Regions from separate parts of the Cedecea sp. Ae19-4 genome, predicted to be linked through region 2. Evidence: predicted binding sites of a transcription regulator. Region 2 holds the regulator's gene; each other region holds the start of a gene.
The links. Region 2 encodes CRP, which controls carbon source genes, mostly activating them, when cyclic AMP is high. Its sites were predicted from a motif close to ATGTGANNNNNNTCACAT; they were not measured.
Positions count from the first base shown of each region.

Region 1: a site for CRP is predicted at 6,730-6,747, ahead of yrbN (protein YrbN). Genes of this name have one in related genera too.
Region 3: a site for CRP is predicted at 2,398-2,415, ahead of hpt (hypoxanthine phosphoribosyltransferase). Genes of this name have one in related genera too.
Region 4: a site for CRP is predicted at 4,118-4,135, ahead of serA (phosphoglycerate dehydrogenase). Genes of this name have one in related genera too.

Region 1 covers NZ_JBCHWG010000004.1:248,611-256,710, reverse strand. The annotation lists gene ubiU (ubiquinone anaerobic biosynthesis protein UbiU) at 252-1,247, shown strand; gene AAIE02_RS22385 (U32 family peptidase) at 1,256-2,134, shown strand; gene AAIE02_RS22380 (luciferase-like monooxygenase) at 2,278-3,285, shown strand; gene mtr (tryptophan permease) at 3,327-4,571, opposite strand; gene AAIE02_RS22370 (DEAD/DEAH family ATP-dependent RNA helicase) at 4,725-6,653, opposite strand; gene yrbN (protein YrbN) at 6,646-6,723, opposite strand; gene nlpI (lipoprotein NlpI) at 6,834-7,718, opposite strand; gene pnp (polyribonucleotide nucleotidyltransferase) at 7,836-8,100, opposite strand, start outside.
Region 2 covers NZ_JBCHWG010000004.1:91,181-99,280, forward strand. The annotation lists gene AAIE02_RS21455 (glutathione S-transferase family protein) at 1-495, opposite strand, end outside; gene tsgA (MFS transporter TsgA) at 677-1,861, opposite strand; gene ppiA (peptidylprolyl isomerase A) at 2,142-2,714, shown strand; gene pabA (aminodeoxychorismate synthase component 2) at 2,840-3,403, shown strand; gene argD (bifunctional acetylornithine/succinyldiaminopimelate transaminase) at 3,493-4,713, shown strand; gene AAIE02_RS21480 (YccS/YhfK family putative transporter) at 4,716-6,800, opposite strand; gene crp (cAMP-activated global transcriptional regulator CRP) at 6,863-7,495, opposite strand; gene AAIE02_RS21490 (OsmC family protein) at 7,808-8,100, shown strand, end outside.
Region 3 covers NZ_JBCHWG010000002.1:1,081,034-1,089,133, forward strand. The annotation lists gene AAIE02_RS17870 (glucose/quinate/shikimate family membrane-bound PQQ-dependent dehydrogenase) at 1-2,361, opposite strand, end outside; gene hpt (hypoxanthine phosphoribosyltransferase) at 2,543-3,079, shown strand; gene can (carbonate dehydratase) at 3,146-3,826, opposite strand; gene AAIE02_RS17885 (ABC transporter ATP-binding protein) at 3,924-4,850, shown strand; gene AAIE02_RS17890 (ABC transporter permease) at 4,847-5,617, shown strand; gene AAIE02_RS17895 (PTS sugar transporter subunit IIA) at 5,733-6,164, shown strand; gene AAIE02_RS17900 (polysaccharide deacetylase family protein) at 6,256-7,506, shown strand; gene panD (aspartate 1-decarboxylase) at 7,577-7,957, opposite strand; gene panC (pantoate--beta-alanine ligase) at 8,050-8,100, opposite strand, start outside.
Region 4 covers NZ_JBCHWG010000003.1:449,390-457,489, reverse strand. The annotation lists gene AAIE02_RS20065 (small-conductance mechanosensitive channel MscS) at 1-621, shown strand, start outside; gene argO (arginine exporter ArgO) at 764-1,399, shown strand; gene AAIE02_RS20055 (oxidative stress defense protein) at 1,510-2,247, shown strand; gene argP (DNA-binding transcriptional regulator ArgP) at 2,301-3,200, opposite strand; gene rpiA (ribose-5-phosphate isomerase RpiA) at 3,389-4,048, shown strand; gene serA (phosphoglycerate dehydrogenase) at 4,352-5,590, shown strand; gene AAIE02_RS20035 (5-formyltetrahydrofolate cyclo-ligase) at 5,628-6,224, opposite strand; RNA gene ssrS (6S RNA) at 6,245-6,428, opposite strand; gene zapA (cell division protein ZapA) at 6,470-6,799, opposite strand; gene AAIE02_RS20020 (YecA/YgfB family protein) at 6,968-7,546, shown strand; gene pepP (Xaa-Pro aminopeptidase) at 7,570-8,100, shown strand, end outside.

The sequences.
Region 1 (8,100 bases), 160 kb from region 2:
TTAACTCCTTTAAAAGATTTGTCGCTATTTTGCCATAACGACAATTCCCGATGGCGCGCCAAATCAACAATTCCGCAGGTTGCTGAGGGGCCGAATTGGCGGCGGCTACACTAAGCAATACGCCTTTCTCTGCCCCAAATCAAAAATTGTCGCCGACAGGTTAACTAAAATCCCGGTTCGTTAACAATTATGCTGCCCGTCCCTGTGCAGCGCGGGCACGTATTCATGCCCCCTATGATTCAGGATAAAATATGGAGTTGCTTTGCCCGGCCGGAAACCTTCCGGCGTTGAAAGCGGCCATCGATAACGGTGCAGATGCGGTGTACATCGGCCTGAAAGATGATACCAATGCGCGTCATTTTGCTGGTCTTAATTTCACCGAGAAAAAGCTGCAGGAAGCCGTCAGCTACGTGCATCTTCGCGGCCGTAAGCTGCATATTGCCATCAATACTTTTGCCCACCCGGACGGCTACTCCCGCTGGCAGCGGGCGGTTGATATGGCCGCCCAACTGGGGGCCGATGCGCTGATCCTGGCAGATTTAGCCATGCTGGAATATGCCGCTGAGCGCTATCCACACATCGAGCGCCATGTATCGGTGCAGGCTTCGGCCACCAATGAAGAAGCGATCCGGTTTTATCATCGCCACTTCGATGTTGCCCGCGTGGTGCTCCCGCGCGTGCTTTCTATTCATCAGGTCAAACAGCTCGCTCGCGTCACGCCAGTACCGCTGGAAGTCTTCGCTTTTGGCAGCCTGTGCATTATGGCGGAAGGGCGTTGCTATCTTTCGTCTTACCTTACCGGCGAGTCGCCCAATACCGTGGGTGCCTGCTCCCCCGCTCGCTTTGTACGCTGGCAACAAACGTCCCAGGGGCTGGAGTCCCGTCTCAACGACGTGCTGATTGACCGCTATCAAGACGGCGAAAATGCGGGCTATCCCACCCTCTGCAAAGGGCGTTATCTGGTTGACGACAGGCCTTACCACGCGCTGGAAGAACCCACCAGCCTTAACACGCTCGAACTGCTGCCGGAGCTGCTCGCCGCCAATATTGCGTCGGTGAAAATCGAGGGCCGCCAGCGCAGTCCGGCTTATGTGACTCAGGTGGCAAAAGTCTGGCGCCAGGCTATCGATCGCTGTATGGCCGATCCCAAAGGCTACCAGGCCCAACCTACCTGGATGGAGACCCTGGGATCTATGGCCGAAGGCACGCAAACAACGCTTGGTGCCTATCACCGCAAATGGCAGTAGGGAAAAGCATGAAATATTCATTAGGGCCGGTGCTTTACTATTGGCCAAAAGAGACGCTGGAAAAGTTTTATCAGGCCGCGGCGAAAAGCCGGGCCGATGTGATTTACCTGGGCGAAGCGGTATGCAGCAAGCGCCGGGCAACCAAAGTTAGCGACTGGCTGGATATGGCGAAAATGCTCGCAGGCCAGGGCAAGCAGGTGGTGCTTTCCACGCTGGCGCTGGTGCAGGCTCCGTCAGAATTGGGGGAACTGAAGCGCTATGTAGAAAACGGCGACTTTCTGATTGAAGCCAATGATATCGGCAGCGTGAATATGGCCGCCGAGCGCAAACTGCCGTTTGTCGCCGGGCATGCGCTCAACTGCTATAACGCCGTGACGCTGCGCCTGTTATTAAAACAGGGCATGACGCGCTGGTGTATGCCGGTCGAGCTTTCCCGCGACTGGTTAGCCAATATGCTCAACCAGTGCGATGAGCTCGGCATTCGTAACAAATTCGAAGTGGAAGTGCTGAGCTACGGCCATCTGCCGCTGGCTTATTCCGCCCGCTGCTTTACCGCCCGCTCCGAAGACCGCGCCAAGGACGAATGCGAAACTTGCTGCATTAAGTACCCCAATGGCCGGGATATGCGCTCTCAGGAGCAGCAGCAGGTCTTTGTGCTGAACGGCATTCAGACCATGAGCGGCTATGTCTATAACCTCGGCAATGAGCTGACGTCGATGAAAGGGCTGGTGGATATTGTTCGTCTGTCCCCCATGGGCTTAGGGACGCTGGATATTTTGAACGCCTTCCGCGCTAATGAGAACGGTAGCGCACCGCTGCCGCTGGCCAACCGCAGCGACTGTAACGGCTACTGGCGACGCGTCGCCGGGCTGGAGCTTCGGGCCTGATAATAGCTCACTTTGTTAACAAATTTGGTCATCGTTTAATGCACTATTAAAAGTGCAGCTTTTCTGGCCGGCGCGGTATTCCTGCGCCAGGCTGGAAGAAGACCTTCAATCTGATGACTACGCTGTAACTAAAGTGAGCGGTTATGACTGACAAAAATGTTGCTTTCTCGGTGCTGGATTTAGCGCCGATCCCTCAAGGCTCCTCGGCGCAGGAGGCTTTTTCCCACTCTCTGGATCTCGCCCGGTTGGCCGAAAAACGCGGCTACCATCGCTACTGGCTGGCGGAACATCACAATATGGTCGGTATTGCCAGCGCGGCAACCTCGGTGCTGATTGGTTACCTGGCCGCGAATACCACCACGCTGCATTTAGGTTCCGGCGGCGTGATGCTGCCGAACCATTCACCGCTGGTGATTGCCGAGCAGTTCGGTACCCTCAATGCGCTTTATCCGGGGCGTATCGATCTCGGACTTGGTCGTGCGCCGGGCAGCGATCAGCCGACCATGAGGGCGCTGCGACGCCATATGAGCGGCGACGTGGATAACTTCCCCCGGGATGTTGCTGAGCTGGTGGACTGGTTTGATGCCCGCGATCCGAACCCGCATGTACGCCCCGTCCCAGGTTATGGCGAAAAGGTACCGGTCTGGCTATTGGGCTCCAGCCTGTACGGCGCTCAACTAGCGGCACAGCTGGGCCTGCCGTTTGCTTTTGCCTCGCACTTTGCGCCAGATATGCTGTTCCGGGCGCTGCAGCTCTACCGCGAAAACTTCAAGCCGTCCGAGCGGATGGCAAAACCTTACGCGATGGTCTGCATCAATATCGTGGCGGCAGACAGCACCCGCGATGCCGAGTTCCTGTTTACTTCCATGCAGCAGGCTTTTGTTCGCCTCCGTCGCGGTGAAACCGGGCAGCTTCCGCCACCGGTGGAGAATATGCACCAGCTTTGGTCTGCCTCTGAGCAATATGGGGTTCAGCAGGCACTGAGCATGTCTCTGGTGGGGGATAAAGCGAAGGTGCGCCACGGCCTGGAGTCCGTTCTGCGTGAAACTGAAGCGGATGAAATTATGGTTAACGGCCAGATTTTCGATCACCAGGCGCGCTTACATTCGTTCGATTTGGCCATGCAGGTGAAAGAAGAGCTTTTAGGCTAACGTGGTGTGGGGCCCTCTCAGCTCGGAGGGCCCGTTAGTATTTATTTATAAACCGGCAGGACGTCGAAGGTAGACAGGATGTGTACCAGCGCATTACCCACGCCAAAGATCAGAATCAGGGCAATCATCGGCTTGCCACCCCAGACGCGGAATTTCGGGCTGCCGAAGCGTTTACGTGATTTTCTCGCCAGCAGCGCAGGGACAATGGCCGCCCAGATAGTCGCCGCCAGTCCCGCATAGCCAATCGCATACAGGAAGCCATTCGGCCACAGCAGGCCGCCGACAATCGGCGGGACGAAAGTCAGCAGCGCCGTTTTCAAACGCCCCAGTGAGGAATCGTCAAACCCAAACAGATCCGCCAGGTAATCGAACAACCCCAGCGTGACGCCGAGGAATGAGCTCGCCACCGCAAAGTTCGAGAACACCACCAGTAACAAATCTAGGCTTCGGCTGTTGAGCACGCCGCTCAGCGCCTGCACCAGCACGTCAATGTTGCCGCCCTTCTCCGCGATGCCAATAAACTCAGGGCGTGGAATATTCCCCATCGTTCCCAGCAGCCAGATGGTATACAGCCCCAGCGCCATCAGCGTGCCGTAAACCAGGCAGCGAATAATGGTGCGAGGATCTTTGCCGTAATACTTCATCAGGCTAGGTACATTGCCGTGATAGCCAAAAGAGGCCAGGCAGAACGGCAGCGTCATTAATAAATAGGGCGTGTAGGAGGCATTGCTCTCCGCCACGTTAAATAGCGTTACTGGCGTGACGTGCCCAAGCAGGCTGCCGAAGGTCAGGAAGAAAGTGATGACTTTGGCACCAAGCACAATGGCCGTCATGCGGCTAACCGCTTTGGTACTCAGCCAGACGATAAACGCCACAGCCAGCGCAAAGGCCAGCCCCGCCAGGCGAGCCGGCACGTCCAGCGACATCTCTGAAAACGTATGATGCAGGATGGAGCCGCTGGCAGAAATATAGGCGTAAGTCAGGATATAAAGCACAAACGCAATCGACAGGCCGTTGATCGCGTTCCAGCCGCGCCCCAGCAGATCTTTAGTGATAGTGTCGAAGCTGGAGCCGATGCGGTAGTTCAGGTTCGCCTCCAGGATCATCAGCCCGGAATGCAGCATGCAGAACCAGGTGAAGACCAGCGCAGCCAGCGACCAAAAGAACCAGGCCCCCGACATCACCACCGGGAGCGAAAACATCCCTGCACCAATGATTGTCCCACCGATGATCATCACCCCGCCAATTAACGAAGGCTTTGTGCCGGGGGCGGTTAACGTTGTCATATCGAATCCCTGAAAAACTGAGCACGACGAAATTGTCTTATGTGGTTCATTGTACCAGTACATGAGTACAAAAGGGATAAAAAAAACCCCGATTGCAATAACCGGGGCTTTTATCACTGCCGTTTAAAAGTAATACGGCAGATTATAGGTCAATTATGCATCACCGAAGCGACGACGAGCGGTTGCAGCTCCGTCTTCGCGACGCGGGCCACGGCCACCTTCACGGCGTTCACCGCTGAAGCTACGGCCAGCACCGGCACCAGCGCCTTCGCGACGTGGGCCACGACCGCCTTCACGACGCTCGCCGCCGAAGCCACGGCCACCGCCGTCACGACCGCCGCGGCGTTCGCCACTGCGCTCTGGACGAGGCTGCGCGTCACCCAGCAGTTGCATATTCATCGGCTTGTTCAGAATACGAGTGCGGGTAAAGTGCTGCAGAACTTCACCCGGCATGCCTTTCGGCAGCTCGATGGTGGAGTGGGTCCCGAACAGCTTGATGTTACCGATGTAACGGCTGCTGATGTCGCCTTCGTTAGCGATAGCGCCAACGATGTGACGAACTTCAACCCCATCATCACGGCCCACTTCAATGCGGTACAGTTCCATATCGCCAGCATCACGACGTTCGCGACGCGGACGATCTTCACCACCACGCTCTGGACGGTCGCCACGTGGGCCACGGTCATTACGGTCGCCGCGACGTTCGAAGCGATCGTCACGCTCTTTGAATTCGCGACGTGGGCGCATCGGTGCATCTGGTGGCAGGATCAGAGGACGTTCACCCTGAGCCATTTTCAGCAGTGCTGCAGCCAACGTTTCGATGTCCAGCTCTTCTTCAGCGGAAGGCTGAATTTTTGCCAGCAGGCCACGGTACAGATCCAGATCGCTGCTTTCCAGCTGCTGCTGAACTTTAGCGGCGAATTTAGCCAGACGACGCTCACCCAGCAGATCTGCGTTTGGCAGTTCTACTTCAGGAATCGTCAGCTTCATGGTGCGTTCGATGTTGCGCAGCAGGCGACGTTCGCGGTTCTCAACGAACAGCAGCGCACGGCCAGCACGGCCAGCACGACCGGTACGGCCGATACGGTGAACGTAAGACTCGGAGTCCATCGGGATGTCGTAGTTAACAACCAGGCTGATACGCTCCACGTCCAGGCCACGAGCCGCAACGTCGGTGGCGATCAGGATATCCAGACGACCATCTTTCAGGCGCTCCAGGGTCTGCTCACGCAGCGCCTGGTTCATGTCACCGTTCAGTGCGGCGCTGTTATAACCGCTACGCTCCAGCGCTTCAGCCACTTCCAGAGTCGCGTTTTTGGTACGAACGAAGATAATCGCCGCATCAAAGTCTTCTGCTTCCAGGAAACGAACCAGCGCTTCGTTTTTACGCATGCCGTAAACAGACCAGAAGCTCTGGCTGATGTCCGGGCGAGTAGTCACGCTGGACTGAATGCGCACTTCCTGAGGATCTTTCATGAAGCGACGGGTAATACGACGAATCGCTTCCGGCATGGTGGCAGAGAACAGCGCGGTCTGATGTTCAGCCGGGATCTGCGCCATGATGGTTTCAACGTCTTCGATGAAGCCCATACGCAGCATTTCGTCCGCTTCGTCCAGGACCAGACCTTTCAGGCCGGACAGGTTCAGAGTGCCGCGTTTCAGGTGGTCAAGCAGACGCCCTGGGGTACCCACAACAATCTGTGGTCCCTGACGCAGAGCGCGCAGCTGCACGTCATAACGCTGACCGCCGTAAAGGGCAACAACGTTCACGCCGTGCATGTGTTTAGAGAAATCCGTCATGGCTTCAGCAACCTGAACCGCCAGTTCGCGGGTCGGGGCCAGCACCAGGATTTGCGGTGCTTTCAGCTCAGGATCGAGGTTGTTCAGCAGCGGCAGAGAGAACGCTGCGGTTTTACCACTACCGGTCTGGGCCATACCCAGAACGTCGCGGCCATTCAGCAGGTGTGGGATACACTCAGCCTGAATGGGTGATGGCTTTTCGTAGCCCAGATCGTTCAGGGCCTGAATGATGGAGGCGTGCAGCCCCAGATCAGAAAAAGTGGTTTCGATGATATCAGTCATGTAGTACATGTGCCTCGTTGATGGCGGCCAGTCTACGTAACTCATCGTGAAATTGATCTGCAATTTTCATTGAAAAGTGTGAACCGGCTCAAATTTGATTGATTAACGAACAAAAACGCCCTCACCCGTGAAGGTGATGACTTTAGTTAAAAAGTTTATGGGACGATCGTTGTTCGTCAGCTATTGCTGGTCCGATTCTGCCAGGTCGTCTTGCTCCTGGCCCAAGAGCGCTAATTCCAACAATGCATAACGATGCTCAACGTAGTTGTGTACGTTGTTAGCAACCGCTAACTTGAACAGTGCCTTGGCGCTGTCCTTATCCCCCAGACTTAGGTAGTACTTACCTAAATAGAAGTTGGTTTCACTGAGATGCTCAGCGAGCGAGGTGTTATCCGTTGCGTCCGCCTTGAGGCGTTCCATTAGCTCTTTTTCGCTAATGTTGCCCAGGTAGAACTCGACAATATTCCATCCCCATTGCTCTCTATCCGATTTCTCGAGACGCTGTTGTAGCGCCACTTTGGCCTGTTTTTCGTCCAAATTGCGTTCAGCAATATAGAGCCACAGGCTACGGAAAGGATCGTTGGGATCGTCTTGATAAAACGCCAGCAGATCATCTTGCGCTAAACGATAACGACCACCGTAATAGAGGGCGATACCGCGATTTAAGTGCGCGTAGTTGTAAGTTGGATCAAGCTCAAGTACAGAATCAAACGCTTCATAGGCAGCATCAAAATTGCCTGCCTGCGTTAAATAAATGCCTAAGTAATTGAATACTTCAGGCATATCGGGACGGATGGCCAGCGCTTGTGAAAAATCATTCCGCGCCAGAGCCCTCAGACCGAGGCTATCATACAACACTCCGCGCTCATATAAAAGCTGTGCGCGTTCGTCATCGGTTAAAGCCCGACTGGCAAGTATTTGTTCCATGCGTGCCAGAATCACTTCCTGCTGCAGCGTAGGCTGCAATGGCACCGCTAATACTTCGTTCTTACGCCAGGCAGAGTTGCTGCATCCGGCCAGCGTGATAGCTGTCGCAACGAAACACCAGCGCAAAAAAGGCTTCATTTCCTACTCCCGAAGACAACAAATGGATGAACGTCCTGTCCCCCGGCTGCAAACGAGACATCCTGTCCCGTAACAAACAGCTCTCCATGTCACCATGGAGAGCTTAATTGGCAAACCTTACTCAGCTTCTGGCGCGGCTGGTGCTGCACCTTCTGCCGGAGACTGCTCGGTTGCTTCTTTAATGCTTAAACGGACGCGGCCCTGACGGTCAACTTCCAGTACTTTCACCGGAACTTCCTGACCCATCTGCAGATAGTCAGTCACTTTCTCTACGCGCTTGTCGGCGATTTGAGAGATGTGAACCAGACCTTCTTTACCGCCGCCGATAGCAACAAACGCACCGAAATCAACGATACGAGTGACTTTACCGTTATAGATACGG
Region 2 (8,100 bases):
TGCGCTGGAGGTGTAGCTGTAAATGGCAACGTCGGCGATGGTCGGGTGGTCGCCGACCAGCCATTCACGGCCGGCAAGATGTTGCTCAAGTCGCCCCAGGACCACGTGTGCCCGGGCAATCACCTCATCGGGATTAAATTTTGCGCCGAAAACCGTCACCAGGCGCGCAGCTGCCGGACCAAAAGCGAGGTCTCCCGCCGCGACGGAAAGCCAGCGTTGAACGGCTGCCGCACCCTGCGGGTCTTCCGGTAACCATGCACTTTGGCCGCTTTTTTTCGCCAGGTAGACAAGAATGGCATTGGAGTCAGGGATCAGCGTGCCTTCGTCATCCAGCAGTGGCACCTGTCCAAACGGGTTAAGCGCCAGGTATTCCGGCTGTTTGTTGGCGCCCGTTTTCAGATCCAGTTCAACAACTTCATGGGGGAGACCGAGCAGGGAAATGAATAAGCGTGCGCGGTGGGCATGGCCTGAGAGAGGGAAGCTATAGAGTTTCATGCTTAGAGTCCTGATTGGCTGAGCGGGAAGATCCCCGAACGATGCAAACAGGTTGCCACAGGCAATAATGGGCAGGAATAAGCCTTATCGGCAATTCATTATTGCGAAAAACGTAATAATAGCGGGAGGGAGAGTGAAAGAACCCTCTCCCCGTTAAAGGAGAGGGTGAGTCGCAGGACTATCAGTGTGCCGCAGCTTCTGCGCCATGGCGGCGGTGCCTGGTGACGAACCCAAGCAGCAGGCACATGACGAAGACGACAGCGTACAGGCCATTGGCGGTGTGCAGAGCAGCCAGAGGGCCACTGTGCGCCACGATTGGACCAGTGACGATGAAGGTCAGCATGGTGCCCACGGTGCCGCAGGTCAGGACAAAGTTAACCAGTTTCGGGGAAGAGACTTTGGTCTGCTGTGAACCCAGGGTGATGATCGTGGTGTAAATGGCGCTGGAGAAGAAACCAAGCGACAGAATAAACCACGCCAGGTGAGCCGGGTCACCGTGGTTGAACAGGTACATCAGCACGGTGGCTGCCCCGGCGAGCACGGTCAGAATGCGCTGCAGGTCGAAGAAACGCAGGATGAAACTGAACGCCCACATGCCGAACATGTAAGACATCCAGAAGTCACTCACCAGCTTACCGGCATCGTTGATGCTCATGCCCAGGCCTTTGGCATATTCCGGAACCCAGGAAATAAAGCCTAGCTGGCCGAGGATGTAGCACAGCGCCGCGATGGACAGGAACAGCACGCCGATGCCCCATTTTTCTTTGGTGACAGGCTGGTCGTCTTTCTTCGCATGTTTGCCCAGCGCCGGGAATTCACAGCCCAGGGTCAGCAGGAAGATAGCGACATAGACCAGGCCGATACATACGTAGACCCAGTACCAGTTGATGCTGCGAGCCAGCAGAATAGCGGCGACCATCGGGAAAATCATCCCGGCCATGCTGAAGAAGGAGTCGGTAAACAGCAGGCGGGAACCGCGCTGACGCCCTTCATACATATGGGTGATCAGGAAGGTACCAATCGACATGGTTATCCCGCTCACAAGGCCCAGTACGAACATGGATGCGGAGAAGATAGCCAGGTTATGACCGAAGATCAGGCCAGCGACGGCCAGCACCATCAGCAGGAAACCAAAGCGCAGCTGGGTTTTCAGCGGCACGATTTCCATCAGCCAGGCGTTCAGGAAGATAGAGATTAAAATACCGGCATTAAGGAACGTAAAGGTATTACTCATGCTGGACACCGGCAGATTGAAGTACTCTGCGATGTTTCCCATCACCATCCCGGTGACGATCACCAACGCGCCAGTCAGGGCGTAGGAGAAGAAGCTAATCCATAAGAGCTTGGTTCGGTTGCTGTTAGTCATAACGAGCCTGTGCAAGGAAATGTAAAGCGCATTGACAGCGCGGCGGACGGGCAGATTTTAGTCATTTGCGTGATCTATTTAAATGAATTATGAATTTATTGCTGAAATAAACTGACTGAATCATGAGGTGTGTCACATATTTCAATCTATTTCAGCGTGTTGGCGCGGCAACTCGTTGATTTGCGTGTAAGTAAAAAACCGTAAATGGCTGGCGTCGGCTGCGGTGCCTCTTTACAATCAAGCCACTTGCTTCACTCACTGCCTTCGTAAGGAATTGTTCATGCTCAAATCGACACTGGCGGCTGTTGCAGCTGTATTCGCCCTCTCTGCGCTTTCACCTGCGGCGCTGGCTGCAAAAGGCGATCCGCACGTCCTGTTGACCACCTCGGCTGGCAATATTGAGCTTGAGTTAAATAGCCAAAAAGCGCCGGTTTCGGTCAAAAACTTCGTGGATTACGTCAACAGCGGTTTTTATAACAACACGACCTTCCACCGCGTAATCCCGGGCTTTATGATTCAGGGCGGCGGTTTCACCGAAGATATGAATCAGAAGCAGCCTAACCCGCCTATCAAAAACGAAGCGGACAATGGCCTGCGCAATACCCGCGGCACCATTTCTATGGCGCGTACCGCAGACAAAGACAGCGCCACCAGCCAGTTCTTTATCAATGTGGCCGATAATGCCTTCCTGGACCACGGCCAGCGTGACTTTGGCTACGCCGTATTTGGTAAAGTGGTCAAAGGTCTGGACGTTGCCGATAAAATTTCCCAGGCGCCAAGCCATGACGTCGGCCCGTACCAGAATGTGCCGACTAAACCTATCGTGATTCTTTCCGCGAAGGTCCTGCCTTAAGTATTTCTGCGCGGGCCTCAATCGCCCGCGCTACGCCTTCCCTGAAGCAGAGAATTTCAATAAGTGGTGAGCCTGGCGTTGGAAAGCGACTAGAATAGCGCGTTCTTTTTTGCCCTGGAGCTGCCATGTTACTGCTTATCGACAACTATGATTCCTTCACCTGGAACCTCTACCAGTATTTTTGCGAACTGGGTGAGGAGGTGTTGGTTAAGCGTAACGATGAAATTGGGCTGGACGGTATTGAGCGCCTGACCCCTGACAAGTTGGTGATCTCTCCAGGCCCTTGTACCCCGACCGAGGCGGGTATTTCACTTGCCGCCATTAATCACTTTGCCGGGCAGCTACCGATTCTTGGCGTCTGTCTCGGACATCAGGCTATTGCGCAGGTGTTTGGGGCGGCTATCGTGCGGGCCGAACAGGTGATGCATGGCAAAACCTCTGCCATCAGCCATAACGGCAGCGGCGTATTCCGTGGGCTGAATAATCCGCTGACCGTGACGCGCTATCATTCGCTGCTCATTGATCCCGATACTCTGCCTGACTGTTTTGAGGTCACGGCCTGGACGGACAAACAGGAAATCATGGGCATCCGTCACCGCTCGCTGGATCTTGAGGGCGTGCAGTTCCACCCGGAAAGTATTCTCAGCGAGCAGGGGCATGCGCTGCTGGCGAATTTCCTCCAGAGATGAATTGGTACTTGCCTGTTTTTGGTTTTTTATGCATATTTCGTGATTATATTTTCATTGGTGTCTAACGCATAAAAACGGGTGGGGAATAAATGACAACTGAACAATCAGCGGTTACGCGGGCAACCTTCGATGAAGTGATTCTGCCGATTTATGCACCAGCAGAATTTATTCCAGTGAAAGGGAAAGGCAGCCGCGTGTGGGACACCGCCGGGAAGGAGTACGTGGATTTTGCCGGAGGCATCGCCGTGACCGCCCTGGGGCATTGTCACCCTGCGCTGGTGGAGGCGCTGAAAACCCAGGGTGAAACCCTGTGGCACACCAGCAACGTTTTTACTAATGAGCCCGCCCTGAAACTTGCCCGTAAGCTGATTGATGCCACCTTTGCCGAGCGCGTCGTCTTCATGAACTCCGGTACGGAAGCGAACGAGACGGCTTTCAAGCTGGCTCGCTATTATGCTTCGACCCGCCATAGCCCGTACAAAAGCAAAATCATCGCCTTCTACAATGCGTTTCACGGGCGTTCGCTGTTCACCGTTTCCGTGGGTGGACAGGCTAAATACTCCGACGGCTTCGGCCCGAAACCTGCCGATATTATTCATGTGCCGTATAACGACCTCGCGGCGGTGAAAGCGGTGATGGACGATCATACCTGCGCGGTGGTGGTGGAGCCGATTCAGGGCGAGGGTGGCGTGACCGCCGCGACGCCGGAATTCCTGCAGGGGCTGCGCGATTTGTGTGATGAGCACCAGGCGCTGCTGGTCTTTGATGAAGTGCAGTCCGGCATGGGCCGCACGGGCGAGCTTTTCGCTTACATCAACTACGGCGTCACGCCAGATATTCTGACCAGCGCCAAAGCGCTTGGCGGTGGTTTCCCGGTAAGCGCTATGCTGACTACCCATGAAATTGCCTCCGCGTTCCACGTCGGCAGCCACGGTTCTACCTACGGCGGCAACCCATTGGCCTGTGCGGTGGCCGGGGCGGCTTTCGATATCATCAACACGCCGGAAGTCCTCAAAGGTGTGGCGGACAAACGTCAGCTTTTCGTTGAACAACTGCAAAAGATAAACGCACAGTTCGATCTGTTCAGCGACATTCGCGGCATGGGGCTGTTGATTGGCGCAGAGCTTAACGAGAAGTACAAAGGGCGCGCCCGCGAGTTTCTCTACGCTGGCGCGGCAGAAGGTGTGATGGTATTGAACGCCGGGCCGGACGTTATGCGCTTCGCGCCTTCGCTTATTGTCGAGGACGCGGATATCCTGGAAGGGATGCAGCGCTTCGCCAAAGCGGCTGCCAGCGTGGTAGCCAGCTAAGGCTAACCCGAGCGTCGCAGACGGCGGTTGAGCCAGATCCCATGATGAGGCCGCTGGCGCCAGGCGACCGAGGAGATGGTATGCATGGTGTTCAGGTGGCCAATAATCCGCTGTAAATGCTGCTCCATGGTGCTTAACGGCCCCGTGGGCAGCGTGTCCGATTCCAGGATATTCGTGTCGTTCGACCCGCCAGGCCCGTCATACTCCAGCCTTTGCTGGCACCGCTGTAACCCAATCTCACAAGACTGTAGATATTTCTGCGCCAGGTCCGGCGTCAGCATGTTGTGTTCGCGCGCCAGCGTGGTCATGGCGTTGATATGCTCGACGATGAACTGGCTGTGCGTCACCCAAAGTTTCATGTCTGCCAGGTAGTGGGAGTTAAAGCCTGGCTCCTGCATCGCCTGATTGAGCGAGTTGAACAGCGCATTGTGCGCCTGGTTGACCCGCATACGCTGCCAGGCCAGCGGCGTGGGCTCTGGATCGTTGCTTAGTATCAGCCGAATAGCGTCCTGGTCCGCCTCCAGCGCGTCGTGGGCGTTCTGACGCAGCAGGCCGGTTTGCCACTGTGGCCACAGCCAGATCATGCCGCCAAAGGCGATCAGGCAGCCAAGCAGAGTGTCTATCAGCCTGGGAATAATGTAACTCTCGGCGCTGAGGGTGATGAGCTGCAGGGTATATACCGCCGTGACGGTGAAGCCAATGGTGGCCCAGCCGTAGCTTTTGCGGATAAACAGGTAACTCACCAGCGTAATCATTAACATCGCCAGCAGGGTGTAGCTGTCCGGGACGTGGAAGTGCAGGGTGATACCCGCGATACATAGCCCCGCCATGGTACCTGCCGCCCTGTGAACAATGCGCACCCGCGTTGCACCGTAGCCGTTTTGCGTCACGAACATCACCGTCATTAGGATCCAATACGGCTTTGGCAGGTGTAAGAAGGAGCCCAGCAGGCTGGCAATGGTCAGCATCACACCTAAGCGCGCGGAGCTGCGCAAAGCGGAGGATTTAAACGAGAGATAGCTTTTCAGGGCCGGGAAAAACGGTAAACGGCGTTCCCTGTCCTCCATTAAATCCCTCACGTACAGCGGCCGCTGGGTTTTCAGTACCCGGGCAATGCGGCTGAAGTGGTAATGGCAGAACTGCCCCACTGGATTGTCCGGATTCTGGCGGGCGATTTTTTCCAGGGCGTCGATCTGCTTATCCATGGTAAAGCGCGTTGGATAGCGGTGGTAAAGAATATCGTCTGCCAGCACGCGCAGGCGCGCGGCGATGGTTTGAGCATTCCAGCGGATCACGGCTTCCGCATGGCTTTGCTCGACCAGTTTTTGCACCTCTTCAGGCTGATGCAGGCTAACCGAAATGTGTTCCTGCAGATCCAGCGCAACCTGGAAAGCGCGTAACAGACGCTTGTAGCCGTTTTGCTGGTTGGCCGATAGCATATGCAGCTGCTGGTAGCAGGTAGTGATCAGGTCGACGGCTTTTTGCTGGCGGGCCAGCAGCGGCGGCAGCGCTTTTTCCGGGTCGGTATGCTGGGTCAGCAGGCTGTACTTTGCTTCGCAGTAATCTGCCAACTGGCGGTACAGCAGGCTGAGCGACTCCCTGAGCGGTTGTTCACGCCATAGCCGGAACCAGAACCAGTTGAAGGCGCCGTACCAGATGGTGCCGAAGATATAGAGTACCATGGGCTTCCAGATCGGCATATTCCCGGCCATGCTGAGCGTAAAAATAGCGGCGATCAGCGATGCGGGCAGCAGACGGGCGTGAAGTGAGCTGATTTCTGCCGTCACGCCGAGCAGCAGAGCCATGACGATCAATATCGCCGGGAGCGGGATGTGGGTGTAAAGCAGCAGAAGCTGCAGGATAAGGCTGCTGAGAGCGAACAGGCTGCCGCCGATGATCAATCGTTTGAAGAAGCGCTTGTGCGGCGTGTCCAGCCCGGCAATGTTGCAGCAGGCGGGAACTAACGAGAAGAGCAGACCGTTTTGCAGGTTGCCAAGCAGCAGGCCGACAGCCACGGGAAGACACAGCACCAGCGTTTGCCGCAGCGCGTAGTTAACTTCCGGGTGGTAAATTAATCTCTTCCACATAGCCTGAATTGTAGAGACAAAAAAGGCGTGTTACCGAAGCGACACGCCTTTATAAGGGCTAATTAACGGGTGCCGTAAACGACAATCGTTTTACCGTGGGCGGAAATGAGGTTCTGATCTTCCAGCATTTTCAGAATACGGCCAACGGTTTCGCGGGAGCAGCCCACGATCTGACCGATTTCCTGGCGGGTGATTTTGATTTGCATCCCGTCCGGGTGGGTCATGGCATCCGGCTGTTTAGCCAGGTTCAGCAGCGTCTGAGCAATGCGGCCGGTCACGTCGAGGAAGGCGAGGTTGCCTACTTTCTCAGAAGTTACCTGCAGGCGGCGCGCCATCTGGGAAGAAAGGCGCATCAGGATGTCCGGGTTGACCTGAATCAGCTGACGGAATTTTTTATAGGAAATTTCAGCTACTTCACAGGCTGACTTGGCGCGAACCCAGGCGCTACGCTCCTGGCCTTCTTCGAACAAACCTAATTCACCAATGAAATCACCCTGATTCAGATAAGAAAGGATCATCTCCTTGCCTTCTTCATCTTTAATCAGAACAGCTACGGAGCCTTTGACGATGTAGTACAGCGTCTCCGCCTTTTCACCCTGGTGAATCAGCGTGCTCTTCGACGGATACTTATGAATGTGGCAATGAGACAAGAACCATTCGAGAGTCGGGTCTGTTTGCGGTTTGCCAAGCACCATGCGCGGTTATCCTCTGTTATAAACTGGCTACCAAAGACAAGACGCGGAACCTCTTGTCTGGCGTTGCAATCGTGAAATTTTCCCAAGCCCTGGGAGCTGGCGGGCAGGTTAACCCTGCGGCCTGTAATTAGTCGTTTCCTCTGCTTACGGCATAAACGTCTCTGTATCGCAGCAGCATCCGGATTGTTTTAGCATAGCTTTTGGTTAGTGTCTTGTATTGTCTCGTTTCAGCATGACCTGGATCGCCTTACGTTGCCAGTTTTCACGTAGACGCGTAATCTGAAAGAAATTTTTATTACGGGAGTAGGTAAAATGCAGGCACGTGTTAAATGGGTGGAAGGCATGACCTTCCTCGGCGAATCCGCTTCTGGCCACCAAGTTCTGATGGACGGGAACTCCGGGGATAAAGCGCCAAGCCCGATGGAAATGCTGCTGATGGCCGCGGGCGGTTGTAGCTCAATTGACGTGGTGTCGATTCTGCAAAAAGGCCGCCATGATGTGACGAATTGTGAGGTGAAACTGACTTCCGAACGTCGTGAAGAAGCACCTCGTCTGTTTACCCGCATTCATTTGCATTTTGTTGTGACCGGGAAAGAGCTGAAAGA
Region 3 (8,100 bases), on a different contig from region 2:
CATCTTCGTGCCGAAGGAACCATGGCCACCTGCGGAAATCACCACATACTGCTTACCGTTCACTTCATACGTCATCGGCGTAGCCTGTCCACCGGCTGGCAGACGCGCTTCCCACAGCTGTTTCCCGTCACGCATATCAAACGCGCGCAGGTAGTTATCTGCGGTAGCACCAATGAACATCACGTTACCGGCGGTGGAGATTGGGCCACCCAGCATTGGCATCCCCATGCGGAATTTCATTGGAATACCGGTTGGGAACGGCATGCTGTCTTCCACGGTACCAATACGTTTCTTCCACACGATTTCGTTGGTTTTCAGGTCAACGCCAGAGATGTAGCCCCAGGCCGGCTGTTTACACGGCAGGCCGAACGGCGACAGGAACGGGTTCAGCGTGACGCCATACGGCACGCCGTACTGCGGCTGAACGCCGGATTCAGTGCCTGAGCCTTTCGCATCTTTTGGTGGTTCCATTGGGTTACCCGGCCCGCGTGGAATCAGCTTAGACACGAACGGCAGCGCCATTGGGTTGGTCATCGCGACCTGATTATTTGGGTCAACGGAGATCCCGCCCCACTCGAACATGCCCAGGTTGCCCGGGAACACCAGCGTCCCCTTTTCGGAAGGCGGGGTAAAGATGCCTTCATAGCGCATGCTGTGGAACATCACGCGGCAGACCAACTGATCGAACATGGTCGCGCCCCACATATCCGCCCCGCTCAGATCTTTCTTCGGACGGAAGGTCAGCTCGGAGAATGGCTGGGTAGGGGAAACATGGTCGCCTTTGGCGGCACCCTGCGGAACAGGCTGCTCCGGGGCTGGTACCACTAATTTACCGTCGCGGCGGTCCAGAACAAAAATGTTGCCAGTTTTAGCCGGAGCGTACACCACCGGCACTTTGTTGCCGTTTTTGTCGGTGATATCCGCCAGCGTTGGCTGGGCAGGCATGTCCATATCCCACAGGTCGTGGTGGACGGTCTGATAGGACCAGGCCAGCTTACCGGTGGTGGCATTCAGCGCCACGATGCTGCTGGCGTAGCGTTCCTGCTCAGGCGTGCGGTTGCCGCCCCAGATGTCCGGCGTGGTCACGCCCATCGGCAGGTAAACCAGATCCAGCTTTGCATCATATGCCGCCGGAGCCCACGAGTTCGGCGAGTTCAGCGTGTAATGATGCTCGTCATCCGGGATAGCGTTTGGATCTTTCGCGCCTGGGTCAAACGCCCACAGCAGTTTACCGGTATTAACGTCAAAACCACGGATAACGCCGGAAGGCTCACGGGTAGAGAAGTTGTCGGTCACTGCCCCGGCAATCACAATCACCTTGTCGGTCACGATAGGCGGTGAAGTCGGCTCGTACATACCTGGCGTAGTCACCGGCTGGTTGGTCTGCAGGTTCAGAATACCTTTGTTCGCAAAGCTCTCACACAGCTTGCCGGTATCAGCGTTGAGCGCGAACAGGCGGCCATCGTTCACCGGCAGAAGGATGCGGCGAGGACAGTCGGCCACTACATCCGCAGGGGCGTTATCCGCGGTGGCTTCGTGGTAAGAAACGCCACGGCAGGTCACGTGCTGGAACGAAGGGTCGGTATTTAACTGAGGATCAAACTTCCACTTTTCTTTCCCGGTGGCGGCATCCAGTGCGAACAGCTGCTGGTGGGCAGTACACAGGTAAAGCATATCGCGGATTTTGATCGGGGTGACTTCGTTGGTGATTTCACCCGGGTCGGTAGCACGCTTCACGTCGCCGGTCTGGAAGCGCCAGGCTTCCTTCAACTGGCCCACGTTCTGCGTGGTGATCTGCTTGAGCGGAGAGAAACGCTGCCCTTCCTGATTGCGGCCATAAGCTGGCCAGTCGGCATCAGGAATGGAAGACTCAGCGGTAGCTGCGGCATTATCCAGATTCAGCGTGCCGTTGATCTCTTGCGGGTCGTTAAAGCCCGCCCAGACCAGCACAACGGCGGTAATCAGCAGGGAAACCACCAGCGATGCTGCCGCGCCGCTTGCTGGAATCACCAGGCGGCGATACACAAACGGCAGCAGAAGCCAGACGCCGAAGAACACCAGCACGTCGCAGCGCGGCGTCAGCGCCCAGAAGTCGAAGCCGACTTCCCAGACGCCCCAGGCCATCGTACACAGCAGCAGGGCCGCGTAGAGCCAAAGCGCGGAGGCTTTGCTCTTCCACAGCAGCCAGGCGACACCGAGCATCACCAGGCCGGCGATCGGGTAATACCACGACCCGCCTATAGCCACTAACCATATCCCGCCAAAGAGTAAATAGAGCCCGCAAAGTACAGCAAAGAGGGCCGAGAGGGTCACAAATAGTTGCGATCCGGTTTTATTTGTTTTCACAATTATCACACTCATAAAGTTTTGATAGCATTTAATTATAGTTATTAACAAGTGTGATGGTTGTCACATTTATGGCTTTTTTTTGAAGTGGGGATGTGAAGGCGATTTGCTGGTATACTCCACGCCTCACTATTTTGTGTTGGCTGCAGGTGAACCAGCATTAAATGATTTGTTTTTAAATCATATGGTTAGAGATATGAAACATACTGTTGAAGTGATGATCCCGGAAGCGGAGATCAAAGCCCGTGTCGCTGAACTGGGTCGTCAAATCACCGAACACTATCGCGACAGCGGCAGTGACATGGTGCTGGTGGGTCTGCTGCGTGGTTCATTTATGTTTATGGCGGATCTGTGCCGTGAAGTTCAGGTTTCCCATGAAGTCGATTTTATGACCGCTTCAAGCTACGGCAGCGGCATGTCCACCACTCGCGACGTGAAGATCCTGAAAGATCTGGACGAAGATATCCGTGGGAAAGATGTGCTGATCGTGGAAGATATCATCGACTCCGGCAACACCCTGAGTAAAGTGCGCGAGATCCTGAGCCTGCGTGAACCAAAATCTCTGGCCATTTGTACGCTACTGGACAAACCGACTCGCCGCGAAGTGAATGTTAACGTTGAATACGTTGGCTTCTCTATCCCAGACGAATTCGTCGTTGGCTACGGCATCGACTATGCCCAGCGCTATCGCCACCTGCCGTTCGTTGGCAAAGTGGTGATGCTGGACGAGTAATCAATCGTCGTAAGCAAACAAAAAAGGGCCTTAAAAGGCCCTTTTTGCTATCCACATTTCACGGAATTATTGCGAAGCTGCGCGATTCCGGTGGCTATGGTGGGTATTCTTCAGGTTGGCTATGCCGCTGCGGTAGCCCTGCTCGAGTGACTCGCGGCTGGTGGCCGTCACTTCAAGGTCGCGCAGGCGCCCGTCGTGAATACCGTAGACCCAGCCGTGAACCGTTACTTTCTGGCCGCGTTTCCAGGCAGACTGCATGATGGTGGAATGGCCGATGTTGTATACCTGCTCCATGACGTTCAATTCGCAGAGCGTGTCCATCCGCTGTTCCGGTGCCAGTTCCCCTAAGAGCGAACTATGCTTGAACCACAGGTCGCGAATGTGCAGCAGCCAGTTGTTAATTAGGCCCAGCTCCGGATTTTCTACCGCAGCCTGAACGCCGCCGCAGCCGTAGTGACCGCAGATAATAATGTGCTCAACTTCAAGGACATCTACAGCGTACTGCACAACGGAAAGGCAATTCAGATCGGTATGAACAACGAGGTTTGCCACGTTACGGTGAACAAAGAGTTCGCCTGGCTCCAGGCCGGTAAGTCGTTCGGCGGGAACACGGCTGTCGGAGCAGCCAATCCAGAGAAAGCGAGGTTTTTGTGCCTGGGCAAGTCTTTCGAAGAAACCGGGGTCTTCCTCAACCAGCATTTTTGACCAAAGTTCATTATTGCTGATAAGGGAATCAATGTCTTTCATGTGAGGTTAACGCCTGTCACCCGAGAAGTGCGATGGGGTAATATAGGGTAACTCAACGAATTTTCAAACAAGTACCGAATAAGGTAAGCGAATATCCATGACAATTGCATTGGAACTGGAACAGTTAACGAAAACCTATCCCGGTGGCGTCCAGGCGCTACGTGGCATAGATCTTCGCGTTGAAGCGGGTGATTTCTATGCGCTGCTCGGCCCTAACGGTGCGGGAAAATCCACCACTATCGGCATTATCAGTTCGTTGGTGAATAAAACCTCCGGCCGCGTGCGGGTGTTTGGCTACGATCTGCAAAAAGACGTGGTCAACGCCAAACGCCAGCTTGGCCTGGTTCCCCAGGAATTCAACTTCAACCCGTTTGAAACGGTGCAGCAGATCGTCGTGCACCAGGCTGGCTACTACGGCGTTGAGCGCAGCGAAGCGATAGCACGCAGCGAAAAGTATTTAAAACAGCTCGATCTGTGGGAAAAACGCAACGAACGTGCGCGGATGTTATCGGGAGGGATGAAGCGTCGCCTGATGATTGCCCGTGCGTTAATGCACGAACCTAAGCTGCTGATTCTGGACGAGCCTACTGCCGGCGTAGACATCGAGCTGCGCCGCTCTATGTGGGGCTTCCTGAAAGATCTCAACGACAAAGGCACTACCATTATTCTGACTACTCACTATCTGGAAGAAGCCGAAATGCTGTGCCGCAACATCGGCATTATCCAGCGTGGTGAATTGGTAGAGAACACCTCGATGAAATCGCTGCTTTCCAAGCTCAAATCAGAAACCTTCATCCTGGATCTGGCCCCTAAAAGTCCACTGCCTAAGCTCGACGGTTACCAGTATCGGCTGGTGGACACGTCCACGCTGGAAGTTGAAGTTTTGCGTGAACAGGGGATTAACAGCGTGTTCAGCCAGCTAAGCGCGCAGGGGATTCAGGTACAGAGTATGCGTAACAAAGCTAACCGTCTCGAAGAGTTGTTCGTGACGCTGGTAAACGGTAAACAAGGGGATCAGGCATGATGCAGCTGTACTGGGTGGCGCTGAAAAGCATCTGGACCAAAGAAGTTCACCGCTTCGCCCGTATCTGGATCCAGACCCTGGTTCCGCCGGTCATCACCATGACCCTGTATTTCATTATCTTTGGTAACCTGATTGGCTCGCGTATCGGCGAAATGCACGGCTTCACCTATATGCAGTTCATCGTGCCGGGCCTGATCATGATGGCGGTGATCACCAACGCTTACGCCAACGTCGCTTCCTCATTCTTCAGCGCGAAGTTCCAGCGCAATATCGAAGAGCTGCTGGTGGCACCGGTACCCACGCACGTGATCATCGCGGGCTATGTTGGTGGCGGCGTCGCGCGCGGTCTGTGCGTGGGGATCCTGGTCACGGCGGTGTCGCTGTTCTTCGTCCCGTTCCAGGTGCATTCCTGGCTGTTCGTGGCGTTGACGCTTGTACTGACGGCTATTCTGTTCTCGCTGGCCGGTCTGCTGAACGCCGTCTTTGCCAAAACGTTCGATGATATCAGTCTGATCCCGACCTTCGTGCTGACGCCGCTGACCTATCTGGGCGGGGTGTTTTACTCCCTGACCCTGCTGCCTCCGTTCTGGCAGGCGCTCTCGCACCTGAACCCCATCGTCTACATGATTAGCGGCTTCCGTTTTGGTTTCCTGGGCATTACCGATGTGCCATTGGTGACCACCGTCGGTGTGCTGGCAATCTTTATCGTCGTGTTTTACTTGTTGTGCTGGTATCTCATCCAGCGCGGTCGCGGGCTCCGGACCTAATAGTTCCTGATTAAATCCCCCTCTTTAGGGGGATTTTTTTACGCCAAATTGATACGCATCAGGCTACTTATTCAGCGTTCTGGCACACTGTCGCTCCATAAACAGGAGAGACTTTATGCTTGGCTGGGTCATTGCCGGACACGACGACTACGCACAAAAGATACTGGATGCTCTCGAGCAGCGCTTTGGGCCGCAGCCTCAGTGCTGTGCGGTGAATTTCTGGCACGGGTTAAGCACCAATATGCTCAGCCGGATGATGTGCGATGCTCTTCACCACTGCGATTCGGGCGACGGCGTTATTTTTCTGACCGATCTCACCGGGGCGGAACCTTACCGGGCAGCGGCATTGATGAACCATAAGCATGAGCATTGCGAAGTTATCGCCGGGGTAACGCTGCCGCTGCTTTTAGCGATGCGTGAGCAGCGGGAAAATATCTCCAGCGAAGCTTTTCGGCAGCTTATTGTGGAGCAGGGCGGGGAGGCGGTGACCAGCCTTTGGCATCAGCAGCAAAAGAACCCGCCGTTTGTATTGCTGCACAATTATTAAGGGTATGTATCTATTGAGGTTGGTATTCCTCTGTCTTTTGCTAAACTAATGACTTCCTTCCGTCTTTCCGACAAAAACTGACTAATTTGCCATGTTAACTCGCCTTGTTTATTGCGTCATGCTGGTCATCAGCATCGGAACTGCTCAGGCTAGCCTGCTCAGTAGCCATGACACTCCCGCCCAATATATGCAAACCACCGAAGATGCCGATATCTGGGCGCAGGTGGGTGATAATGTGATTTCCGTCGGCCGTATCGGCCAGGGGCAAATCCTGGCGGTGGTGCCGACGGCCGCAGATTACTACGAGTTTAATTTCGGCTTCGGTACCGGGTTTATCGACAAGGCGCATCTTGGCCCGGTAAAAGGCAAGCAGCGAGTGGAAGACCGGCTGGGGGATCTCAACAATCCGTTGAGTAACCAAAACTTGATCACCTTCCGCGACGTGGCTATCTATAGCGAGCCGGCCACCTCGTCAGCGGTGTTTGGCACGCTGGCAGATAACCTGCGTTACCCAATCATCGGCAAGCTCAAAGATCGCCTGAACCAGACCTGGTACCAAATTCGCATTGGCAATCGCCTGGGCTACATCAGCAGCCTGGACGCGCAGCCGGATAACGGCATTCCGGTTCTGACCTATCACCACATTCTGCGTGATGAGGAAAATACGCGTTTCCGCCATACGTCGACGACCACCTCGGTGGTTGCGTTCAGTAACCAGATGACCTGGCTGCGTGACATGGGCTACACCACGCTGACGATGTATCAGTTGGAAGGTTATCTGCGTAACCGTATGAATCTCCCGGCTCGCTCGGTGGTGATCACCTTTGATGACGGGTTGAAATCAGTCTACCGTTACGCGTTCCCGATTCTGAAACAGTACGGCTTTAAAGCGACGGCTTACATTATCTCGTCGCGCATTAAGCGCCATCCACAGCCGTGGAATCCAAAGTCTCTGCAGTTTATGAGTATTTCTGAGCTGGAGGCGATTCAAAGCGTGTTCGATATTCAGTCGCACACGCATTTCCTGCATCGCGTGGATAACTACCGCCGCCCGATTCTTCTGAGCCGTAGCTACCACAATATCCTGTTTGATTTTGAGCACTCGCGCCGTGCGCTGTCGCAGTTCAATCCGCACGTGCTCTATCTCTCTTATCCGTTTGGCGGCTATAACGATATTGCGGTAAAAGCGGCGAACGATGCAGGGTTCCATATGGCGGTAACCACGGTGCGTGGGAAGGTGAAACCGGGCGACAACCCGTTCTTGCTGAAGCGGCTTTATATTATGAGGACGGATTCGCTGGAGACGATGTCGAGGACGATTACCAATCAGCCTGAATCGTGAGTACGTGAGCTAAACTGGGGTTGTTCGATCCCTCTCCCGCGTGGGGAGAGGGTTAGGGCGAGGGCGGTTGTTACGCGACCTGAACCGGCACGGCTTTCGCGAGACGCTTCATCTCATTCTCACCGTCAAAGTAGGCCACTTTTGGCTGCCAGCTGCGCGCCTGCTCATCTGGCATAGTAACGTAGCTGGCGATAATCAGGATGTCACCGACGTCGGCGCAGTGTGCCGCCGCACCGTTAACGGAGATGATTTTAGAGCCACGTTCACCGGCGATAGCGTAGGTAGAAAAACGCTTCCCGTTGGTGACGTTGTAGATGTCGATGGCTTCATATTCCAGAATGCCTGCCGCCTCAAGGAAGTCCTGATCGATGGCGCAGGAGCCTTCGTAATGCAAGTCCGCCTGAGTCACTTTGACGCGGTGTAACTTGCCTTGCAGCATGGTGCGAATCATAAACTTGAACCTTTGTTACTGGGCTTAAAAAGCGCGGATATCACCCGCGCCGTGGATATTCGAGGCAGTATTGCCCTTTTTATTTAGGCTGTCTACTGCGCCAGATCGACGGTGACGTTATCAATCAGTCGGGCCTGACCGAG
Region 4 (8,100 bases), on a different contig from region 2:
ACGCTGATTGCGGCCCTGAGCCGTGTCGGGGTGCAGACAGCTTCGGTGATTGCCGTGCTGGGTGCCGCCGGTCTGGCCGTTGGTTTGGCGCTGCAGGGTTCCCTGTCCAACCTGGCCGCAGGCGTGTTGCTCGTTACCTTCCGCCCGTTCCGTACCGGGGAGTATGTCGATCTCGGCGGCATTGCGGGCACCGTGCTGAACGTGCAAATCTTCTCCACCACGCTGCGTACCGTGGATGGCAAAATCGTGGTTGTGCCGAACGGCAAAATCATCGCCGGGAATATCATTAACTTCTCCCGGGAACCTGCCCGCCGCAACGAGTTCATCATCGGCGTGGCCTACGATGCCGACATCGATCAAGTTAAGCAGATCCTGACTGACATCATCACCAGCGACGAGCGCGTGCTGAAGGATCGCGATATCACCGTGCGCCTGAACGAGCTTGGCCCTTCATCCGTCAACTTTGTGGTGCGGGCATGGAGCAAAAGCGGTGACCTGCAAAACGTTTATTGGGACGTGCTGGAGCGCATCAAGAAAGCGCTTGATGCCAACGGCATCGGTATTCCTTATCCGCAAATGGACGTTCACGTTCGCCAGATGAAAGACTCTGATAACGCATAACCTCCGGGGCCAGCTTTCGCTGGCCTTATTTTCACCTGCAATTATTAGCCATGCTTATAAGCGATTAAAAATATCAATTTCCTCTAATAATTTTTGCGCATTACACTCACGCTCAATGATGAACAGTTAAAGGGTGTGTCGCGTGTTATCTTATTATTTTCAGGGCATTGCATTGGGAGCCGCGCTAATTCTGCCTCTGGGGCCGCAAAATGCCTTCGTGATGAATCAGGGCATTCGTCGCCAGTACCATCTGATGATTGCTTCCCTGTGCGCGTTGAGCGACATCATTCTGATTTGCGGCGGGATTTTTGGCGGCAGCGCCATTCTGATGCAGTCTCCCTGGCTGCTGGCGCTGGTCACCTGGGGCGGCGTGGCATTTCTGCTGTGGTATGGCTGGGGTGCGCTGCGCACGGCGATGAGCAGCAACCTGGAGCTGGCTTCTGCCGAAGTGTTGAAGCAGGGGCGCTGGAAAATCGTGGTCACCATGCTGGCGGTGACCTGGCTCAACCCGCACGTCTATCTGGACACCTTTGTGGTACTTGGTAGCCTGGGGGGCCAGCTTGCGGACGAAGCAAAACGCTGGTTCGCGCTGGGAACCATTAGCGCCTCTATTCTCTGGTTTTACGGCCTGGCTATTCTTGCCGCCTGGCTGGCCCCTCGTCTTCGTACCGCAAAAGCGCAGCGCATTATCAACGGGGTGGTTGGGATTGTGATGTGGTTTATTGCCGCTCAGCTGGCCCGGGATGGCGTGCAGCACATCGCGGCACTCGTGGGCTAATTCGCCATAATCTGATAGACAAGTTACCATTACAGGCTAAGCTTGCTGGCAGACGTCGGGAGTTTGTTGATCGGCGTAATCACAGTGGAACGTAGCACGGAGGAGTTACAGTGAAGTTTAAAATTTTAGCATTAGCCGCGTTAATGGGATTAGGTTCTGTTTCTGTACAGGCGGGTGAGTTGCCAAACGGCCCTCACGTGGTCACCTCCGGGACAGCCAGCGTCGATGCCGTTCCTGATATCGCCACGCTCGCTATCGAAGTCAACGTGTCCGCTAAGGACGCCGCTTCTGCCAAAAAACAGGCCGACGATCGCGTGGCGCAATACCTGACCTTCCTGCAGAAAAATGGCGTAGAGAAGAAGGACATCAATGCCGCTAACCTGCGCACACAGCCAGAGTATGACTACCTGAAAGACGGTAAAACTCAGTTGAAGGGGTACCGTGCGGTACGCCAGGTGGAAGTCACGCTGCGTCAGCTGGATAAAATGAACGAGCTGCTGGATGGCGCGCTGAAGTCCGGTCTGAACGAAATCCGTTCCGTGTCGCTGGGCGTTGCGCATCCAGAAGAGTACAAAGACAAAGCACGTAAAGAAGCGATTAACGATGCAACCCGCCAGGCGAAGCTGCTGGCCGAAGGCTTTAACAGCAAACTGGGCCCGGTCTACAGCGTGCGTTACCACGTATCTAACTACCAGCCCGCGCCGATGGTTCGCATGATGAAAGCGGACGCGGCTGCACCGGCTTCCGCTCAGGATACCTACGATCAGCAGACTATTCAGTTTGACGATCAGGTCGATGTGGTGTTTGAACTGCAGGGCGCACAAACCCCTGCGGCACCTGCTCAGTAAGGTGTGATCTTCACCTTAACCCTCGCCGCAGCCGGCGAGGGTTAATCAAAGCGTTATTCCGTATCCTGCCTCAAGACCTTGTGCCCGTACTCCAGCAACGCATCCGTCACGTTGCGCATCATGCGGCTTTCCGGTGCAAAGCGGTGCCAGTAGAGCATGCGGCGCTGCAGCAGACCCGGTGTCAGGTCAATTAATTCCCCGCTATTTAACTCGCGCTCAATTTGTAGGTGCGGGATCATACAGCACGTTGTGCCCTGGCGAGCCAGCTGCACAAAGGCCTCCGAAGAGTTAACGATGTGGCACGGCACGCTGCCTGGGGACAGATCAAAGTTCTGCTGTAAAAATGCCTGATGCATATCGTCGAGATGATCAAAGGCTACGGCAGGGGCTTTTAGCAGCGCCGACCGCGTGACGCCATTCGGGAAATAACGCTCGGCAAAATCTTTCGACCCCACAAACAGATAGTCCAGCGCGCCCAGGCGATCCACCAGGCAGCTCGGCAGCGGCTGAGGTTGGATGGAAACCGCCCCAACCACTTCCCCGCGACGCAGGCGTTCCTGAGTACGGGTTTCATCTTCCACCTGAAGATTCAGGCGAATGGGGGAGTCGGCCAGAACCGGCGCAAGGGCCGGTAGCAGCCAGGTGGCCAGACTGTCGGCGTTAACTGCCAGCGAAAGCAGCAGCGGCGTGGAGCCGGTTTGCTCATCGCCCAGCCACTCTTCTTCCAGCAGTTCCACCTGACGTAAAAGTGCCAGCAGTTTTTGGCCCTGCTCGGTGGGGCGGGGCGGCACGGTACGCACCAACAATGGCTGGCCGAACATCGTTTCCAGTTGCTTAATACGTTGTGACACCGCCGACTGAGTAATGCACAGCTTCTGCGCCGCACGCTCAAATCCTCGTTCACGAATTACCGCATCCAGCGCCTGCAGCGTTCTGTAGTCCGGGCGTTTCATTGTTGTTCATCTGCTCCTGATTTCGTCGTGCAGCCACTATGACATAAATTTGCCGCTGATTCAGACCAAATCAGCAAGCTGACATTGTGTTTGAACGTGATGGGGTTTGCAGTGCGGCAAAGCCGGGGACATTTTTCCGCCGCATGCTCTATAATGCGCGTCAGTTTCCACATCACAGGCATAAAATTATGACGCAGGATGAACTGAAAAAAGCAGTCGGATGGGCAGCACTCCAGTATGTGCAGCCGGGCACCATTGTGGGCGTGGGCACGGGCTCAACCGCCGCGCATTTTATTGATGCTTTGGGCACCATCAAACACCAGATTGAAGGTGCTGTTTCCAGCTCCGACGCTTCTACCGCGAAACTGAAAAGTCTTGGGATCCCCGTGTTCGATCTCAACGAGGTGGATTCATTAGGCGTCTACGTCGACGGTGCCGATGAGATCAACCACCAGATGCAGATGATTAAAGGCGGTGGCGCAGCGCTGACTCGCGAGAAAATCATCGCCTCCGTTGCCGACAAGTTTGTTTGCATCGCGGACGCCTCCAAGCAGGTTGATATTCTCGGTAACTTCCCGCTGCCGGTGGAAGTGATTCCTATGGCGCGCAGCGCCGTCGCGCGTGAACTGGTAAAACTGGGTGGTCGCCCGGAGTACCGTCAAGGCGTGGTCACGGACAACGGTAACATCATTCTGGATGTGCATGGTTTGAGCATCATGGAACCGATGAAGCTGGAAAACATCATCAACGGTATGCCTGGCGTTGTTACCGTGGGCCTGTTTGCGAACCGTGGCGCGGATGTGGCGCTGATCGGTACCGCTGACGGCGTAAAAACCATCGTGAAATGATCTGACCGGGGCGCGTTCTGCGCCCCAAAAAACCGTATAAAAAATGACAAATTATTTTAACCGCATTTTTGGTGACATATATCACATTTCGGTAACAGTTCTGTGATTCATGCCTGGTTCACTCTCCCGCTCAGCATTTTATTCTGACTCTCGCCGCCTTATTCCCGCCTGACGATACGGCGACGCAATCGTTCATATTGCCCCAAACGTAGATTTTGATATTTTGACAGAAGGGTAACTTATAGGCGATGGCGCATCACCGCCTAAAAACGAATACAACAGCACTGAAAATAGGGTCGGGAAATGGCAAAAGTATCACTGGATAAAGACAGAATTAAATTCCTGCTTGTGGAAGGCGTGCACCAGAAGGCGGTAGACAGCCTCCGTGCAGCGGGATACACCAACATTGAATTCCATAAAGGCGCGCTGGATTCCGAAGCGCTCAAAGAGTCGATCCGTGATGCTCACTTCATTGGCCTGCGTTCCCGCACCCATTTGACCGAAGAGATCTTTGCCGCGGCTGAAAAACTGGTGGCTGTAGGCTGCTTCTGCATCGGCACCAACCAGGTTGATCTGGATGCGGCGGCGAAGCGCGGTATTCCGGTGTTCAACGCCCCGTTCTCGAACACCCGTTCCGTTGCTGAACTGGTGATTGGTGAATTGCTGCTGTTGCTGCGCGGCATTCCTGAAGCTAACGCCAAAGCGCACCGTGGCGTGTGGAACAAGCTGGCGGTAGGCTCTTTTGAGGCCCGTGGTAAAAAGCTGGGCATCATTGGCTACGGCCACATCGGTACGCAGCTGGGGATTTTGGCTGAATCCCTGGGGATGCACGTCTACTTCTACGATATCGAAAACAAGCTGCCGCTGGGCAACGCGACTCAGGTTCAGCATCTCTCCGACCTGCTGAATATGAGCGATGTGGTTAGTCTGCACGTGCCGGAAAACGCCTCCACCAAAAACATGATTGGCGCGAACGAGCTGGCCTTGATGAAGCCGGGCTCGCTGCTGATCAACGCCTCTCGCGGTACGGTGGTAGATATTCCTGCTCTGTGCGGTGCGCTTTCGAGTAAGCATCTGTCTGGTGCGGCTATCGACGTCTTCCCGACCGAACCGGCCACCAACAGCGATCCGTTTAACTCTCCGCTGTGCGAGTTTGACAACGTGATCCTGACCCCGCACATCGGCGGTTCAACTCAGGAAGCGCAGGAAAACATCGGCCTGGAAGTGGCGGGCAAACTGGCGAAATACTCGGATAACGGCTCTACGTTGTCTGCGGTTAACTTCCCGGAAGTTTCTCTGCCGCTGCACGGGGGCACCAGCAGCCGCCTGCTGCACATTCATGAGAACCGCCCTGGCATTCTGACCGCGCTTAACCAGATCTTTGCTGAGCAGGGTATCAACATTGCCGCTCAGTTCCTGCAGACCACGCCGCACATGGGTTACGTAGTAATTGATATTGATGCGCCGGAAGATGTGGCTGAGAAAGCGCTGAAGTCAATGAAAGCGATTCCGGGCACCATCCGCGCCCGTCTGCTGTACTGATCTGACCATGGCCTCTTCCCCGAAGGGGGAAGGGGCATCACCACTGCCAAAGGCGCGATGGCGTCACCACGGCAGGCAAAGGAATATCCCACTGTTCTACCGGCAACGTCTCCACCTGCTGGCAATCATGCGCCAGGCCAACCGGGTAGAAACCGTGCTGCTGCCAGTGCTGCAGCGTTCTGTCGTAAAACCCGCCGCCCATCCCCAGACGCTGGCCTGTTTCATCGAAGGCAACCAGCGGCGTGACCAGTACATCCAGCTTATTCAGCGGCAGCACGTCGCGAATATCCAGCTTAGGCTCAAGAATTTTCAGGCGATTGGTGACCAGGTGACTTTGCGGCGTGTAGCGTAAAAACAGCAGGTTGCCGGGGCTAAAAGGATGAAGCACCGGGAGATAAACGTTTTTGCCTGCCCGCCATAAAGCCTGAATCAGCGGAGTGGTATTCAGTTCCCCGTCGAACGAGAGAAACAACGCTACGGTCTGAGCACGAATGACCGGCTCAAACGCCAGCATGCGTTCAGCAGCCTGTAGGGCAAAGGTTTGTTGTTCTGGGGGAGTGAGCGACCGGCGTCGCTGCCGAATCGTTTGGCGAATGTCCTGACGAAGCGTTGAGGTTAACGGGATATGCGTCATGATGGCCGGGTAGTAAAGAGGGAATCTCCGAGATGCCGCCGCAGGCTGTAACCCTTGAACCCTTGGTTCAAGGTGAGTGTGTCGTCATGGTTTTAAGGCTTCTCGGACGGACCGAGCATGCTCACCAACCGCGGAGCGCCACACTCTTGTGGTATGAAATATCGGCTCAGGGGACTGGCCCGCTTGCAAACATCTCAGAGAAATTTTGTCTTCGAAGTTACTCTACCACAGTCAACTGCGAAGTGTTATTCAAACTTTGGACCCTGTCGGTCTGCAATGCGACCTTGCTCAAGCAATGCTTGTTCGATGGTCTGCTGTAGCATCCGAATACGCTCTTCCATATTGGCGGCGTAGTCACGGGTTTTCGACTTTTCCTGAGCCAGTTCGTAGCAAATGTTAAGTGCTGCGATGAACACCAGCTGCTCGGTATTTGTGACTCTAGTGCGAACTTTTAAATCTTGCAACCGCTGATTCAGCTCTTCCGCAGCCTGATTCAGCGCATCCTGTTGTTCAGGCGGACAATTCACGCGCAATGAACGACCGAAAATTTGAATATCGACTGGTTGTGCAGACATGCCACCTTCCTGCTGTTTACTCGCCTGCCTTTACGCTACCGGCCCCGGTAGCGGAAGGGGCGCCACTATAGCTATCCCGATATCAAGATACAAGCCCTTTTCTGGTATCTGCGGGGGTCCTGGTGGTAGCATAACACACACTATTCCTGCCAACGATGACGAATGCGCATGTCAATACAGAACGCAATGCCGGACTACGACTTAGTCGGCCAACTTTTGAACCAACAGGGCGTGGGTCTGACGCCTGCAGAAATGCACGGCTTGATCAGCGGCATGCTGTGCGGTGGTAACAAAGACACCAGCTGGCAAACGCTGTTACATGACCTGACCAACGAAGGCCTGGCCTTTAGCCAGAACCTAGCTGATCCGCTGCGTCAGATGCACGGCGCCATTGGCGATGCGCTGGAAGACGAAGGCTTCCTGTTCCAGCTTTATCTGCCGGACGGAGATGATGTCTCCGTTTTCGATCGCGCCGATGCGCTTTCCGGCTGGGTAAACCACTTCCTGCTGGGCCTTGGCGTCATGCAGAGCAAGCTCGACAAAGTCACCGGTGAAACCGGCGAAGCCATTGACGATCTGCGTAATATTGCCCAGCTGGGTTACGACGAGGACGAAGACCAGGAAGAGCTGGAGATGTCGCTCGAAGAGATCATTGAATATGTGCGTGTTGCCGCGCTGCTGTGCCACGACACCTTTACTCACGCGGCACCGACCGCGCCAGAGGTACGCAAACCTACGCTCCACTAACGATCAAAAAATCAGGAGATGTGATGACCCAGCAGGAATTTCTTCGCCGCCGCCAGGCGCTACTGGCGAAAATGGTGCCCGGCAGCGCTGCGTTAATTTTCGCGGCTCCGGAAGCGACCCGCAATGCCGACAGCGAATACCCTTATCGGCAGAGCAGCGATTTTTGGTACTTCACCGGCTTTAACGAGCCGGAAGCCGTGCTGGTGCTCATTAAAAGCGATGAGTCGCATAATCACAGCGTGCTGTTCAACCGCGTGCGGGATAAAAGTGCAGAAATTTGGTTTGGCCGCAGGCTTGGCCAGGACGCTGCCCCGCAGAAGTTAGGGGTGGATCGCGCGCTGTCCTTCAGCGAAATCGGTGAGCAATTACATCTCCTGCTAAACGGTCTGGATGCGGTTTACCACGCTCAGGGCGAGTACGAATATGCGGATAACATCGTTTTTGCCGCGCTGGATAAGTTGCGTCGTGGTTCGCGTCAAAATCTCGCTGCGCCCGCAACCCTGACCGACTGGCGTCCGACGGTACACGAACTACGCCTCTTCAAATCCGAAGAA